Regions from separate parts of the Micromonospora sp. NBRC 107095 genome, predicted to be linked through region 1. Evidence: riboswitches for the same ligand, from Rfam matches in the RefSeq annotation. Region 1 holds a riboswitch; the other holds the start of a gene.

Region 1 (7,604 bases):
GCCGCCGCCGGTGCTCACCGGAGCGCGCCCGGTCGCGGTGAAGAACTCGGCCTGCTTGCGCTTGGGCTGCAACACCTCGATCACCCGACCGGTGAGCGGGCTGGCGCCGCCGGCACCACCGTCGTCGGTGTAGGTGGCCTCGAAGACCGCGAAGACGTTCGCCTCGGCGCCATGCCCGGAGGCGAGCGACGTCTGGACGGTGCCGGTGCAGCCGGTGTGCTGCTCCAACGGGTGGGCGTGCTCGTCGTGACCCAGGAGCACCTGGAGGTTCACCCGGTCACAGTCGATCTCCCCGTCCTCCGGGTCGGTCACCTTGATCGTGTATCGGACCTGGTCGCCCCAGTCGAAGAACCCGCCGTCCGGCGGGAACTCGATGGTCACCGTCGGGGACGTGTTGCCCACGGTGACCGGCACGTTGGCCACCGCGGTACGGCCCTTGGGGTTGGTGACGGTGAGCTGGGCGGTGTAGTTGCCCGCCGTGGCGTACGTGTGGGTCGGGTTCGCCTCGGTGGAGGTCTGCCCGTCACCGAAGGCCCAGGCGTAGCTGAGCGTGCCACCGTCCGGGTCCCGGGATCCGGCGCTGGAGAAGGTCACCGTCAACGGCGCCGCACCCGAGGTCGGGGTGGCGGACGCCGCAGCGATCGGTGCGCGGTCCCCGGCGGTGTAGTCGATCCGGTAGACGCCCGAGTTGTCGTTGTTGCCGCCGAAGCCGCTGCCCCACTCGATCAGGTACAACGCGCCGTCGGGGCCGAACTCGAAGTCCATCGGCCGGATCATGCTCATGCCGGTGAGCAGCTGGTTGATGTCCACCAGCGACTTGCCGTCGGGGGTCAGCTGCATGGTGTACATCTTGTTCTGGTTCCACTCGCCGAGCAGTGCCTTGCCGTCGTAGTACGCCGGCCACTTGCGGGTGGAGTTGAGGTCGGCGTCGTAGCGGTAGACGGGGCCGCCCATCGGTGCGCCACCGCCGCCGATCTCCGGGTAACGCGCGTCACCGGCGTACCCGTAGTCGACGGTCGCGGGGACGACCGGCGGGAGGTTGGTCAGGCCGGTGTTGTTGGGCGAGTTGTTCACCGGCGCGGCGCAGTCGAACTTCGCGCCGCTCGGGCCGGACGGGAACGTGTAGTCGTTGTACGCCTCGTTCGTCCCGGTGCAGTACGGCCAGCCGTAGTTGCCGGGGGTCACGATGTTCCACTCGACCAGGCCCCGAGGGCCGCGGTTCGGGTTGTCGGAGTTGGCGTCCGGCCCGTAGTCCGCGACGTACAAGGTGTTGGTCTTCGGGTCGGTGCCGATCCGGAACGGGTTGCGGAAGCCCATCGCGTAGATCTCGGGACGGGTCTTCTCGGTTCCCGGCGCGAACAGGTTGCCGGCCGGAACGGTGTACGTCCCGTCGTCCTCCGGGTGGATCCGGATCACCTTGCCGCGCAGGTCGTTCGTGTTGGCGGAGGTGCGCTGCGCGTCATAGTCCTGGCGGCCGGCCCGCTCGTCGATCGGCGAGTACGAGTTCGACTCGAACGGGTTGGTGTTGTCGCCGGTGGCCAGGTACAGGTTGCCCTCGCCGTCGAAGGTCATGCTGCCGCCGGCGTGGCAGCAGGTGTTGCGTTGGGTGTCGACCCGCAGCACCTGCTTCTCGCTGGCCGGGTCGATGGTGTCACCGGTCACCGTGAAGCGGGACAGCAGGTTGCGGGTGACCCCGTCGTTCGGGGCGTAGTACAGGTACACCCACTTGTTGGTGGCGAAGTCCGGGTCGAGCCGGATGCCGATCAGGCCGTCCTCGTTGCCGGTGAAGACGTCCAGGTCGACGGCGGTGACGGTGTTGCCGGTGTCCGGCTTGATGATCTGCACCCGACCGTCGCGCTCGATGTAGAAGACCCGCCCGTCGGGGGCGATGTCCAGCTCCATCGGGTTGCTGGTGTTGCTGTCCAGGGAGATCTTCTCGAAGTTGGAGGTCTTCGAGGCGCCACAGTCGGCGCCCACCACACCGGCGGCGGTCTGGATGCCGCCGAGCAGGTGGGAGAGGAAGCCAGGCTCGGCGTACGACTCCCGGGTGTGTCCGCCTCCGGTGTACCAGGAGCGGCCGCCGTCGAAGTCCTGACACCAGGCGATCGGGTGGTCGGCACCCATCGCGCCGGCACCGGCGGTGTAGCTCTTCTCGTCGAGGCTGGCCAGCACGTGGACGTCCGGCCGAGGGTTGGTCTGGTAGTTGTACCACTCGTCGAAGCGGGACCAGCGGTCCGGCAGTTCCGCAGTGGACGGGTGGGCGTGGTCCTCGACCTTGACCGTGGCCTGCTGGTTCTGCGGGTGGTTGGCGAAGTACGCGCCGACGAGGTCGCCGTACCAGGCCCAGCTGTACTCGGTGTCCGACGCGGCGTGGATGCCGACGTAGCCACCGCCGGCCTGCACGTAGCGCTCGAACGCCGCCTGCTGCTCGGCGTTGAGCACGTCACCGGTGGTGGAGAGCCAGATCACCGCCTTGTACTTCGCCAGGTTGGCGTCGTTGAATGCCGCGCCGTCCTCGGAGTTGTCAACGGTGAATCCGTTGGCGGCGCCGAGCTGTTGGATGGCGGCAATGCCGGTGGGGATGGAGTCGTGCCGGAAGCCGGCGGTCTTGGAGAAGATCAGGACGGAGTAGGGATCGGCTGCGGCCTTTGGCGCCTTTGGCGCCACCTGGCTGACCGGGGCTGCGGCTTTCGCATCCCGTGGGGGGACCTGGGCGGCCGCCTGGGCGGGCGTGCCGAACAGGGTGGTCGAGGCCATGGCCAGGGAGATCAGGGTTGCGGTGATGGGTACGCGGGCACGACGAGAACGGGACACGCCGCCTCCTGTGTCGTAGTGACAGAGCTCGCGGGAGTCGGCTCGCCGAAGGCCGTCCCTGATGGAGCCGGTGGTGACGCCGTGCCAGGGTGCCCCCACCGACATTTTGTCGAATCGCTGAACAAATTAATTCGGCTGGCTCGATGTCGGGCAAGATGCGGGCGGGTAACGGTTCTGCAACGGCAGGCGACATTCCGAACAGGACCGCATGAAGTGCCCCATGGATCTTGATCGTTCTGTTGTGGTCCGGCCCGCCGGCCGCCGCCGACCCGGCGCCTTGGCAGGCCGGCGGATCTGTCGTACGGTGACACGCAAGTAACCCACGGGAGCCCGGTGTACCGGGCTGAGAGGGGGGCTGACAGCCCCCGACCGTCGAACCTGATCCGGGTAATGCCGGCGCAGGGAGGAGCGTTGCCGTGCCGTCCCTGGGACGATTGCATCTCATCACGGACACCCGACCCGGGTGTGACCCACTCGCCGTGGTCCGGGCCGCCCTCAGCGCGGCCCGTGCCGAGCTGGTGGTGCAGGTCCGGGTGGAGGATTCCGCCACCGACCGCGAGGCGTACGACCTGGCCCGACGGGTGCTGACGCTCTGCACCTCGTACGGGGCGTCCTGCCTGGTCAACGACCGGTTGCACGTGGCGCTGGCGGTCGGCGCCGCCGGTGGCCACGTCGGCGCCGACGACCTGCCGGTCGCCGCCGCCCGCCGGGTGCTCGGCCCCACCGGCGTGCTGGGCGCCACCGCCCGCGCGCCGGGCCCCGCCGGCGAGGCCGTCGCGGCGGGAGCCACCTACCTCGGCGTCGGACCGTGCCACACCACCAGCACCAAGACCGGTCTGCCGGATCCCATCGGGCCCGCCGGCGTACGTGCCGTCGTCGACGCCGTCGACGTGCCGGTCATCGCGATCGGTGGAGTGACCGCCGCCCGGGTGCCGGCGCTGCGGGCCGCCGGGGCGTACGGGGTGGCGGTGGTCGGTGCCGTCTCCGCCGCCGCCGACCCGGCACGGGCGACCGCCGCGCTGATCGAGGCTCTGACGTGCTGACCGGCCGGTCCCCGTCAGCGCCGTCGAGCGACCGGGTCCGGCCGGACGTGGCAGTGGTGGGGGCGGGGCCGATCGGGCTGGCGATCGCCTGGCGCTGCGCCGCGCGGGGGCTGCGGGTGGCGGTGCACGATCCCGCACCCGGCTCGGGGGCGTCGTCGGTGGCCGCCGGCATGCTCTCCCCGGTCGCCGAGGCGTACTTCGGCGAACGGCAGCTGACCGCGTTGCTGGTGGCGTCCGCCGCCCGCTGGCCGGCGTTCGCCGCCGAGCTGACCGAGACGACCGGAGTCGGGATCGGCTACCGGACCGAGGGCACAGTGATGGTCGGGCTCACCGGCGACGACCTGGCCGAGGCGCGCCGGCTCTGGGCGTACCAGCAGGGGTTGGGCCTGCCGGTGACGCCGCTGCGCCCCAGCGAGCTGCGCGACCGCGAGCCGGCGCTCGCCCCGCGGGTGCGCGGCGGCGCGCTCGCGCCCACCGACCACCAGGTTGACCCTCGGCTGCTGGTGCCGGCGCTGCGCACGGCCGCGCAGCGGGCCGGCGTGGTGCTCGTGCCACAACCGGTCCGACGGCTGTCCGATCTGGACGCCGGTGTCACGGTGGTCGCCGCCGGCTGTGGGGCCGCCGCGCTCACCGGCCTGCCCGTGCGGCCGGTGAAGGGTCAGATCCTCCGGCTTCGCGCGCCCGACGGCCTCGCGCCGGGCTTCCGGCACGTGATCCGGGGGTACGCCGACGGCGAGCACGTCTACCTGGTGCCCCGCGCCGACGGTGAGGTGGTGCTCGGCGCGACGGTCGAGGAGCGGTCGGACACCACTGTCACCGCCGGCGCGGTGCAGCGGCTGCTGCGCGCCGGGGTCGACCTGCTGCCCGAACTGGCCGAGTACGACCTGGTCGAGGCGGTCGCCGGGCTGCGCCCGGGCACCCCGGACAACGCGCCGATCCTCGGCCCGCTGCCCGACCGGCCGGACGTGCTGGCCGCCACCGGGCATCACCGGCACGGCATCGTGCTCACCCCGATCACCGCCGACCTGATCGCCGACCTGGTGCTCGGCGGCGGACCCGACCCACTGCTCACGCCCTTGCGGGCGGACCGCTTCGGTCCGACCGGTGCCGTCGTGGGCGGACCTGAACCGACGATGGAGGGGAACCCGTGGAGTTGACGGTGAACGGGGCCGGGCGCAGCGTTCCCGCCGGCGCGTCAGTGGCGGACCTGGTCGGCGACATCGTGCCGCACCCACGGGGGGTGGCGGTCGCGGTTAACGGCGAGGTGGTGCCGCGCACCGGCTGGCCGGCCCGGGCGCTGCGCGACGGTGACCGGGTCGAGGTGCTCACCGCGGCGCAGGGCGGGTGAGCGGCGTGCCATTCGAGCTGGGTGGGGAGACCTTCACCTCACGGTTGATCCTCGGCACCGGCGGCGCCGCGAACTTGCACGTGTTGGAGCAGGCGATCCGGGCGTCCGGGACCGAGCTGGTCACCCTGGCGTTGCGGCGGGTGGGCACCGCGCCGGGCTCCACCGGTGGCCTGCTGGAACTGCTGGACCGGTGCGGCGTACGCCTGCTGCCCAACACCGCCGGCTGCCACACCGCGACCGAGGCGGTGAAGGTGGCCCGGCTGGCCCGGGACGCGTTCGACACCAACTGGGTCAAGCTGGAGGTGATCGGCGACGAGCGGACGCTCCTGCCCGACGGGGTGGAACTGCTCCGCGCCGCCGAGGAGTTGGTCGCCGACGGCTTCACCGTTCTGCCGTACACCAGCGACGACCCGGTGCTCGCCCGCCGCCTCGCCGACGTGGGCTGCGCCGCGGTGATGCCGGCCGGCTCGCCGATCGGTTCGGGGCTCGGCGTCGGCAACCCGCACCACATCCGGCTCATCCGGCAGGGTGTCGACGTGCCGGTGATCCTCGACGCTGGCATCGGCACCGCGTCCGACGCGGCGCTGGCGATGGAGCTGGGCTGTGACGGGGTGCTGCTGGCGAGTGCCGTCACCCGGGCCGCCGACCCGGTGGCGATGGCCACGGCGATGCGGTACGCGGTCGAGGCGGGCCGGCTGGCCGCCGGGGCCGGCCGGATCGAGCGCCGTTTCCACGCGCTCGCCTCCACCCCCGACGAGGGAAGACCCGAGCTGTGACAGCGCCGTCCGGGGTCGTCGTGTTGACCGATCGGCTCGTCGCACGGGGCGGGCTCGACCGGGTCGTGGCCGCGGCGGCGGCCGGGGGAGTGCGCTGGGTGGTACTGCGGGAGAAGGACCTGCCCCGTGCCGAACGTGCCGCCCTCGCCACCGACCTGCGGGCGATCCTCGCCGACGTCGGCGGAACCCTCGTCGTGGCCGGCCCGGACCCGCTCGGCGGCGACGCCGTGCACCTGCCCGCCGCCGGCCCGTACCCGCCGCCACCCCACCAACTGGTCGGTCGCTCCTGCCACAACCAGACCGAGCTGACCCGCCTCACCACCGAGCACTACGCCACCGTCTCCCCGGTCCACCCCACAAGGACAAAACCGGGTTACGGCCCACCCCTGGGACCGGACGGCCTGCAAAGGCTGGTCGAGGTCAGCAACGTGCCCGTGCTGGCACTGGGCGGCATCGAAACCCCAGACCAGGTAACCGCCTGCGTCCAAGCGGGAGCCGCCGGAGTAGCGGTGCTGGGCGCACTCATGCGATCCCCAGACCCCACCGAAACAGCCACCACCCTCACCAGAGCCTTCCAAGAGGCGGTCACCCCGGAGCTGACCCAAACCCGGCACGGGGTCACCCCTGAGCTGGCCCAAGCCCGGCGCGGGGTCACCCGGGCCTCCACGTCAGGGCTGCGGCCGACCGTGCCCACGCAGGGATCAAGCCTGACCGCCCGGAGTGGGCACGGTCGGCCGCAGCCCCAAGCAGCAACCAACCACGACCCGCCACACCCCCAAACCAGAAACTCAGGAAAATGACCCCGAGCACGATCCTCACCATCGCCGGCTCGGACTCCGGCGGCGGTGCCGGCATCCAGGCCGACCTGAAGGTCTTCGCCGCGCTGGGCGCGTACGGCGCCAGCGTCCTCACGGCGGTCACCGCGCAGAACACCCGGGGTGTCGACGCGGTACTGCCGCTGCCTCCGCGCACTGTCACCGAGCAGTTGGACAGCGTGCTCACCGATTTCACCGTCGCCGCGGTGAAGACGGGGATGCTCGGCACCCCGGCGATCGCTGACGTGGTGGCCGAGGCGGCCCGGGACGGCCGCTTGCCGCAACTCGTCGTCGATCCGGTGCTGGTCGCCACGAGTGGTCACCGGCTCGGCGTGGTGGGCGCGGTGGAGCGGCTGTTGCCGTACGCCCGGGTGGCGACCCCGAACTGCGCGGAGGCGGCGGCGATCACCGGACGTCCGGTGGACGACGTGGCCGCGATGGTCGTGGCCGCCGAGGCTCTGGCGGCCGGCGGCCCGGAGTACGTGGTGGTCACGGGCGGTGACCTCGACGGGGGCGAGGCGGTCGACGTGCTGCACGGCGCGGGGGTCACCACAGTGTTGCGCGGGCCCCGGGTGAGCACCCGGCACACCCACGGCACGGGGTGTTCGTTCTCCGCGGCCATCGCGGTGCGGCTCGGTCGGGGCGACGCGGTGCCGGTCGCCGTGAGGGCCGCCAAGGAGTACGTGCTCCGTGCGCTGACCGGCGCGCGGGGCTGGGAGCTGGGCGCGGGGCGCGGGCCGCTGAACCACTTCGGCTGGTCCGCCTGATCACCAGGAGGCTGTCATGCACGCACGAGGCAAGGTGTACG
Region 2 (7,604 bases), on a different contig from region 1:
AGCAGTCCCTTCCCCGTTCGACCGTCGTGGTGCGACGGTCACCAGCCGAACCGACCGACCGCCGGAGCGCGGGACGGCCGTGTCGATCGGCCCGAAGGAGGCCCGGATGCCTACCAGGCGCAAACCGAAGAGGTCCCGTACAGCCACACCTACCTCCGCCAGCACGGACCCGGCGGCCGGCCATGACGCGCTCCTACCAAGCCGCCCCGAGGTGGACCTCGCGGTCGAACCGGCGTTCCTGGCCGAGCTGGCGCTTCCCGCAGCGTTGGGTGATCCGGCAGTCCTGGTCGAGCCGCCACTGCCGGCGGTGCTGAATCAGACGGCTCTGCCGGAGGCGGTGCCGGGTGAGCTGGTGCCGCCGGTCGACGTGCCGGCGGTAGCCGACGCGCCGGTGGCGGCGGACCTGCCGAAGGTGACCGGGCGACCGAAGGCACCGACGGCCGGACCGCCGCAGGGTGGCGGGACGCGGGCGATCGGCGGGCGTGGCCAACAAGCTGGCCAAAACCGCCGCTACGCCTTCCGCCGCAGCTGACCCCCCCCCACCCACCCACCCTGTCCCGCCCCCCGACCCCCCCGGGCGGTGAGGCAGACAGCAACTTCAGGGGTGGTGCTGCCTCATTGCCCAACGAAGCAGCACCATCCCTGATGTTGTGCGGATCATGCCGGCGCGGCGATGCAAATCGACGCCGTGCGGGAGGGGTGCGGGGTGGGAGCGGCCGGGGCTCAGCCGATCAGGGGGCGGAAGGTGCCGGCCAGCACGCTCGTGGTCAGGGCTGCCGCAGCCAGCGCCGCTGCCCCGGCTATCAGGAGGGCGTCGGCGCGGGTGAAGTGTTGCCGGCGCGCGACGGTACGGGGTGTGCCGGCGTCGAAGCCACGCGCGTCCATCGCCACGGCCAGCCGGGTGCCGCGCCGGATCGCCCCTACCAGCAGCGCGAACGCGGTGGAGGCGAAGAGCCGCAGCTTCGCCACCGGATCGCGTCCCGCGTCGACGCCGCGCGCACGCCGAGCCATGCTGATCATCTGCCACTCCTGGCCGAGCAGCGGCACCAGCCGGAACGCGGCCAGCGCCCCGATGGCGAACCGCGCCGGCGCCTTCGCGTTCTGGATCAACGCGTCCGCCAGGTCGGTGGGGTCGGTGGTCGCGAAGACGATCACGCCGGGCAGTGCCACCGCGAACACCCGCAGCACCAGGCCGAGCGCGGTGAGCAGCACACCGGTGCTCACCAGCACCGGCCCCGCGTCCAGCAGGACCCGACCGGACCGGTCGGCGGCGAACAGCACCAGGGTGACCAGGATGCCGGCGGCGCTGAGCAGCAGCGGCCAGGCCCGTCGGGCCAGTACCCGGTAGCGGATGCCGAACAGCGGCAGGACGGCCAGTTCGAGGGCGATGGCGATCGCCGGGGCGACCGGGTCCAGGGTGGCCAGCAGGATGAACGAGAAGGCGAGTGCGGCGGCGACCTTCGCCACCGGGTTGCGGCGGGCCAACGGCGCGTCCGGCGCGGCGACCGGCTCGATGCTGATCATCGGTGGTCGTCCGGGGCTCGGTGCAGGGTGACGGTGCGGTCGGCGAGCGCGGCGACGAAGTCCGCGTCGTGGGTGACGGTGACCACGCCGTGGCCGGCGTCGCGCAGGTCGGCGAAGAGGTCGACCAACTCCCGCCAGGTCCGCCGGTCCTGGCCGAAGGTGGGTTCGTCACAGATCAGCAGGCGGGGCGCGGTGGCCAGGGCCGTCGCCACGCTCAGCCGCCGCGCCTCACCACCGGAGAGGGTGTACGGGTTGGCGGCGGCGAGCCGGGCCAGCCGCAGCCGTTCCAGCAGCCCGGCCACGGTCTCGTTGACCACCGCCTCGGGTTGACCGGTGCGGCGCGGGCCGAGCGCCAGCTCGTCGAAGACGGTGCTGGTGACGAACTGGTGTTCCGGATCCTGGAAGACCGACCCGATCCGCCGGGCCAGCGCGGGCGCCCGCCAGCGGTGCGGGGGAGTGCGGTGGTCCGGGCCGGCCAGTTCGGCGGACGCGGTGACCCGCCCACTGCCCGGCCGGAGCAGACCGCCGAGCAGCAACGCCAGGGTGGACTTGCCGGCACCGTTCGGTCCGCGTACGGCGAGTGCCTCGCCGGCGCGTACCGACAGGTTGGTGTGGCCCAGCCGGGGTGGCAGGCCGACCTGGTCGGCGGTGAGCAACAGCTCCCCGGGGGCGGCAGTGGCCGGCCGGGGCGTGACGGGGTGACCGGGCACCCAGACGCCCTCGGCGGCCAGGGCGGCGCCGTGGGCGGCGAAGACCGCCTCGGGGGTGCCGTCCGCGCGGACGCCGCCTCCCGGTTCCAGGACGACCACCCGGTCGACCAGTGGCAACGCCTCGGCGACCCGGTGCTCGACCAGGATCAGCGTGGTGTCGGCGTCCAGCGCGCCGGCCACCGCGTGCCGGACCAGGTCGGCCCCGGCCGGGTCGAGGTTGGCGGTCGGCTCGTCGAGGAGCAGCAGGGCGGGGCGCAGGGCCAGCGCGCCGGCCAGGGCGAGGCGTTGCTGCTCGCCGCCGGAGAGCGCCGCGGTGCGGCGGTCCCGGGGGTACGGGAAGCCGACCCGGTGCAGTGCCTCGTCGACCCGGGGCCAGATCTCGTCGGCCGGTACCCCCCGGTTCTCCAGCCCGAACGCGACGTCGTCGCCGCAGCGGGCCATCACCAGTTGGGTCTCCGGGTCCTGGAAGACGACGCCGACCCGTTCCCGCCCCTTGCGCGGGTCGAGCCCGTCGATCTCGACGGTGCCCTCCTGCTCGCCGGAGTCGTCGGGAAGCAGCCCGGCCAGCGCGCTGAGCAGGGTGCTCTTGCCGGCCCCCGAGGGCCCGAGCAGCAGCACCCGTTCCCCGACCTCGATCCGCAGGTCGACCCCGCGCAGCGCCCAGGCCCGCCGCCCGGCGTGCCGCCACCCGAACCCCCGCAACACCACAGCGCCCACCGAACCCCCCAGCCCTCCGCTCCCACCCACCCCCAGACCCCACCCCACCCCACCCCCGGCCCCACCCCACGGCCCGGCCGATTGATCATGAGGTTGGCGGGGGTTTCAGAGATCCATTCCACCGCCAACCTCATGATCAACGAGGATCGGTGCGGCGCGGGTGGGGTTAGATCAGGGCGCGGTCCCGGCCTGCCGGGAAGCGGTCCAGGACGCCGGTGTTGGCCAGGGCCTTGGTCAGCAGCCAGCCGCCCGCTCCTGCGATGACGGTGGCGCTGACGACGGTGAGCAGCGCGTACGGGATGCGGTAGTCGGCCAGCGCGTAGTCGACGTTCCAGACGAAGAAGTCGAACAGCGCGGCGCTGACACCGGTCAGCGCGCCGGCGAACACGGCTGTCGGCAGCCGGAACGACCGGTAGCGGAAGGCGGCGAAGGCCAGCTCGGCGCCGATGCCCTGCACGATCCCCTGCGGGATCACCGTGCCGGCCCACTGGCTGCCCAGCAGCGCGGACAGGACCGCGGCCACGGTCTCGCAGTAGAGCGCGGCACCGGGCTTGCGGATGACCAGCCCACCGATCACCGCCGGCATCAACCAGACGCCGTAGAGCAGCGTCTGCGCCGGCGGGAAGAAGGCGAACGCACCCTCGGTGGCGCTCCAGACCAGGCCCCAGGCCCAGAAGATGACGCCGAAGGCGACCGCGATCACCGAGGCGACCACGATGTCGATGGTGCGCCAACGGTTGGTGGTGTTGTCCATGATTGCTCCCAGTTCAACGAAGAGAACCAGGAGAAGACGCACGCCGCGTCCGGTGGCACCGGACTGCGGCGCGGCTGGAGGTCGACCGAACTCCCTGCGCTGGCATTACCCAGATCAGGTTCGAGGGTCTGCGGGCGTACCCACACTCTCAGCGCTGTGCGCTCCCCTGTCGGATATGAAGTTGTCTCGGTGACGCTAACACCGACCCGGGTCGTGGGCCCAGCAGGGCATGCGCTGACCTGCGGGAGCGGCCGGCCCACCGCCTTCTGGGTACGCTTCCGATCATGCGGGTAGATGCGCGAGGCCTCACGTTCGACGTGACAGTCGACGGTCCACCGGACGGCGTACCCGTCCTGCTGCTGCACGGCTTCCCTCAGCACAGCGGTGAGTGGGACGACGTGGTGCCGCGGCTGCACCCGGGTGGGCTGCGCACGTACGCGCTGGACCAGCGCGGCTACTCGCCCGGTGCCCGGCCCACGGCGGTGGCCGACTACCGCATCCCCGAACTCGTCGGCGACGTGGTGGCGGTGCTCGACGCGCTGGAGCTGGACGCCGTGCACCTGGTCGGCCACGACTGGGGCGCGGTGGTGGCGTGGGCGGTCGCCGCCCGGCACCCCGACCGGGTGCACACGCTGACCGCGGTGTCCGTGCCGCATCCGGCGGCGATGGCGCACGCGCTGACCACCGACAGCGGACAGAAGGCCCGCTCGTCGTACATGGCGTTGTTCCGCAAGCCGGACACGGCGGAGAAGGTGCTGCTGGCGTGGCACGCCGCCGCGCTGCGCAAACTGCTCGGCGGGGTGGGCGACGCGTCCCGGGTGAACAGGTACGCCGACCCGATGCGCGAGCCGGGAGCGCTCACGGCGGCCCTGAACTGGTACCGGGCGATGTCCCGCGCCGACCTGGCCGGTGTCGGCCCGGTCACGGTGCCCACCACGTATGTCTGGAGTGACCGGGACGTCGCCATCGGCCGGACCGCCGCCGAGGCGTGCGCGGCGAACGTCACCGGGGACTACCGGTTCGTGCAGCTGTCCGGGGTGAGTCACTGGATCCCGGACGAGGCGCCGGCCCCACTCGCCGAGGCGATCCTGGCCCGGGCCGGCTAAGTGGCAGGCAATCGAACGACGGAGGACGTATGACGGTGAGTGCCGAGGACTACCTGGCCGTGGTGACCGAGACGATCGGCCGGGTGGCCGCCAGCCAGCGGGAGGCGGTGGGGCGGGCCGCCGACCTGATCGCCGAGGCGGTCCGGGCCGACGGCGTGGTGCACGCGTTCGGCACCGGGCACTCGGAGGCCCTCGCGATGGAGATCGCCGGGCGGGCGGGTGGTCTGGTGCCGACCAACCGGATCGCGCTACGCGACCTGGTGCTGATCGGTGGCGAGCCGGCGGAACGGCTCGGCCCGCTGCTGGAACGGGACCCGGCCATCGCGCACCGCCTCTACGAGCTGGCCCCGGTGCGCCCCACCGACGTCTTCGTGCTCGCCTCGAACTCCGGGGTCAACGGCGCGATGGTGGAGTTCGCCACGCTGGTGAAGGAGCACGGTCACGGGCTGGTGGCGATCACCTCGGCGCAGCACTCCGGTCGGATGACGTCCCGGCACCCGTCGGGGCGCAAGCTGAGCGACCTCGCCGACGTGGTGCTCGACAACGGCGCCCCGTACGGCGACGCGACGCTGCCCCTGCCCGGCGGTGGCGCGGTCGGCGCGGTCTCCTCGATCACCGCGGCGTTGCTGGCGCAGCAGGTGACGGTGGAGGTCGTGGCGCGGTTGCTGGCGGCGGGGCAGCGGCCCCCGGTCTACCTGTCGGCGAACATCCCCGACGGCGACGCGCACAACAACGAGCTGGAAGCCCGGTACGCGGGCCGCATCCGACGCGGGTCCTGACGTTGCCACAGTATGAACGGCGGATGTCGTGAACTTGTTTCGCGCTCGGCCGGGTGGGGCATTGGCGTTGCTGCCGGCGGCCGGGACCGCCGGCAGTAGCGTCTCACCGGAGGTAGCGCGTGTCCAAGGAGACCGAGAAGCAGCGTTGGCAGCGCAACTTCGCCGACCTGCTGCAGGAGTTGCGGGTCGCTCAGACCGGTGTTCAGATCCTCTTCGCCTTCCTGCTCACCCTGCCGTTCAGTAACGGGTTCACCAGGACCAGCGAGTTCCAACGCGACGTGTACATCGTGGCGTTGCTCGCGGCGGCCGCCGCCACCGCGATGATCATCTCGCCGGTGGCGTTCCACCGGGCGCTCTTCCGGCAGGGGCGTAAGCCGGAACTGGTGCGGTTCGCCCACCGGATGGCCACCGGCGGTCTCGCCTTCATGCTGATCGCGATGGTCAGCGCCGTCCTGCTGATCACCGACTTCGTGTTGGACCGGCCGATCGCCTTCCTGCTCAGCGCCCTGACCGGGCTGTGGTTCCTCACCTTCTGGATGATCCTGCCGTTCGCCCGGCGCAACTGGGGTGAGGACGACATCGACGACGATGACGACGACCCGGACACGATCAACGGCCGCTGACCCCCGCCGATCCGCACGCAGCGCTACCCCCGGGTAACAACCGGGGGTAGCGTGACGGTAGTCGCACCCGTCGACGCAGCCGCACCGAACTTCGAGGGGGCAGCCGTGACCACGACGCAGAACGGCCGACCGGCACCGGACGGCCCCGACTCCGAAGCCACCGCCCAGGCGGCGGCGCCACTGCCCGCGGAAGCCGGACAGGTCACTGAGAAGGAAGCCCGGCAGGTCGCCGAAGCCGCCCGAGAGTCCACCTGGGACCGACCCAGCTTCGGCAAGGAGTTGTTCCTCGGCCGGTTCCGGCTCGACCTGATCGACCCGTGGCCCCGATCCGACCCGGACGACGTGGCCCGGGCGGAGGAGTTCCTCGGTCGGTTCCGCGCCTTCCTGGCCTCCGAGGTGGACGGCGCCGCCATCGAACGGGACGGCTCCATTCCCGACTCGGTGTTCCACGGCCTGGCTGACCTCGGCGCGTTCGGCATGAAGATCGACCGGAAGTACGGCGGGCTCGGGCTGAGCAACCTGCACTACTGCCGGGCGCTCATGCTGGCCGGCTCGGTCAGCCCGGCCATCGGCGCGCTGCTCTCGGCCCACCAGTCGATCGGTGTGCCACAGCCACTGAAGATGTTCGGCACCGCCGAGCAGAAGCAGCGCTTCCTGCCCCGGCTCGCGGCCGGTGAGGTGTCCGCGTTCCTGCTCACCGAGCCCGACGTCGGCTCCGACCCGGCCCGGCTGGCCACCGTCGCCGAGCCGACCGAGGACGGCACGGGTTACCGGCTCAACGGGGTGAAGCTCTGGGCCACCAACGGCATCGTGGCGACCCTGCTGGTGGTGATGGCCCGGGTGCCCGCCACGGAGGGCCGCCGGGGCGGGATCACCGCGTTCGTGGTGGACGGCGACACGCCGGGCATCACCGTCGAGCGGCGCAACGAGTTCATCGGTCTGCGCGGCCTGGAGAACAGCCTGACCCGGTTCCACGACGTGTTCGTGCCCGCCGAGAACGTCATCGGCGGTGAGGGCAAGGGGCTGAAGATCGCCCTGACCACCCTGAACACCGGCCGGCTCTCACTGCCGGCGATGTGCGTGGGGGCCGGCAAGTGGGCGTTGAACGTGGCCCGTGGGTGGGCCGCCGACCGGGTCCAGTGGGGTCGACCGGTGGGCGAGCACGAAGCGGTCGCGCAGAAACTGTCCTTCATCGCCGCCACCACGTACGGCATGGAGACCATGCTCGACCTCTGCTGCCTGCTCGCCGACGACGACCGCAACGACATCCGGATCGAAGCGGCGCTGGTCAAGCTGTACGCCAGCGAGATGGCCTGGAAGATCGCCGACGAGCTGGTCCAGATCCGGGGCGGGCGCGGCTACGAGACGGCCGACTCGCTGGCCGCCCGTGG

The links. Region 1 has a riboswitch for thiamine pyrophosphate ahead of thiE (thiamine phosphate synthase). Riboswitches for the same ligand answer to the same signal wherever they lie in the genome.
Region 2: another riboswitch for thiamine pyrophosphate. It lies ahead of QSK15_RS19505 (ECF transporter S component); the one in region 1 lies ahead of thiE (thiamine phosphate synthase).

The regions. Positions count from the first base shown of each region.
Region 1 is NZ_BSTU01000006.1:60,807-68,410, reverse strand. Features, by position in the region: gene QSK15_RS25965 (ThuA domain-containing protein) at 1-2,814, opposite strand, end outside; TPP riboswitch at 3,127-3,236, shown strand; gene thiE (thiamine phosphate synthase) at 3,231-3,857, shown strand; gene thiO (glycine oxidase ThiO) at 3,851-5,014, shown strand; gene thiS (sulfur carrier protein ThiS) at 5,005-5,205, shown strand; gene QSK15_RS25945 (thiazole synthase) at 5,202-5,981, shown strand; gene QSK15_RS25940 (thiamine phosphate synthase) at 5,978-6,781, shown strand; gene thiD (bifunctional hydroxymethylpyrimidine kinase/phosphomethylpyrimidine kinase) at 6,778-7,563, shown strand; gene thiC (phosphomethylpyrimidine synthase ThiC) at 7,580-7,604, shown strand, end outside.
Region 2 is NZ_BSTU01000003.1:581,226-588,829, reverse strand. Features, by position in the region: gene QSK15_RS19520 (hypothetical protein) at 212-532, shown strand; gene QSK15_RS19515 (energy-coupling factor transporter transmembrane component T family protein) at 724-1,524, opposite strand; gene QSK15_RS19510 (ABC transporter ATP-binding protein) at 1,521-2,951, opposite strand; gene QSK15_RS19505 (ECF transporter S component) at 3,118-3,705, opposite strand; TPP riboswitch at 3,779-3,883, opposite strand; gene QSK15_RS19500 (alpha/beta fold hydrolase) at 3,990-4,811, shown strand; gene QSK15_RS19495 (sugar isomerase domain-containing protein) at 4,841-5,590, shown strand; gene QSK15_RS19490 (DUF6328 family protein) at 5,710-6,213, shown strand; gene QSK15_RS19485 (acyl-CoA dehydrogenase family protein) at 6,319-7,604, shown strand, end outside.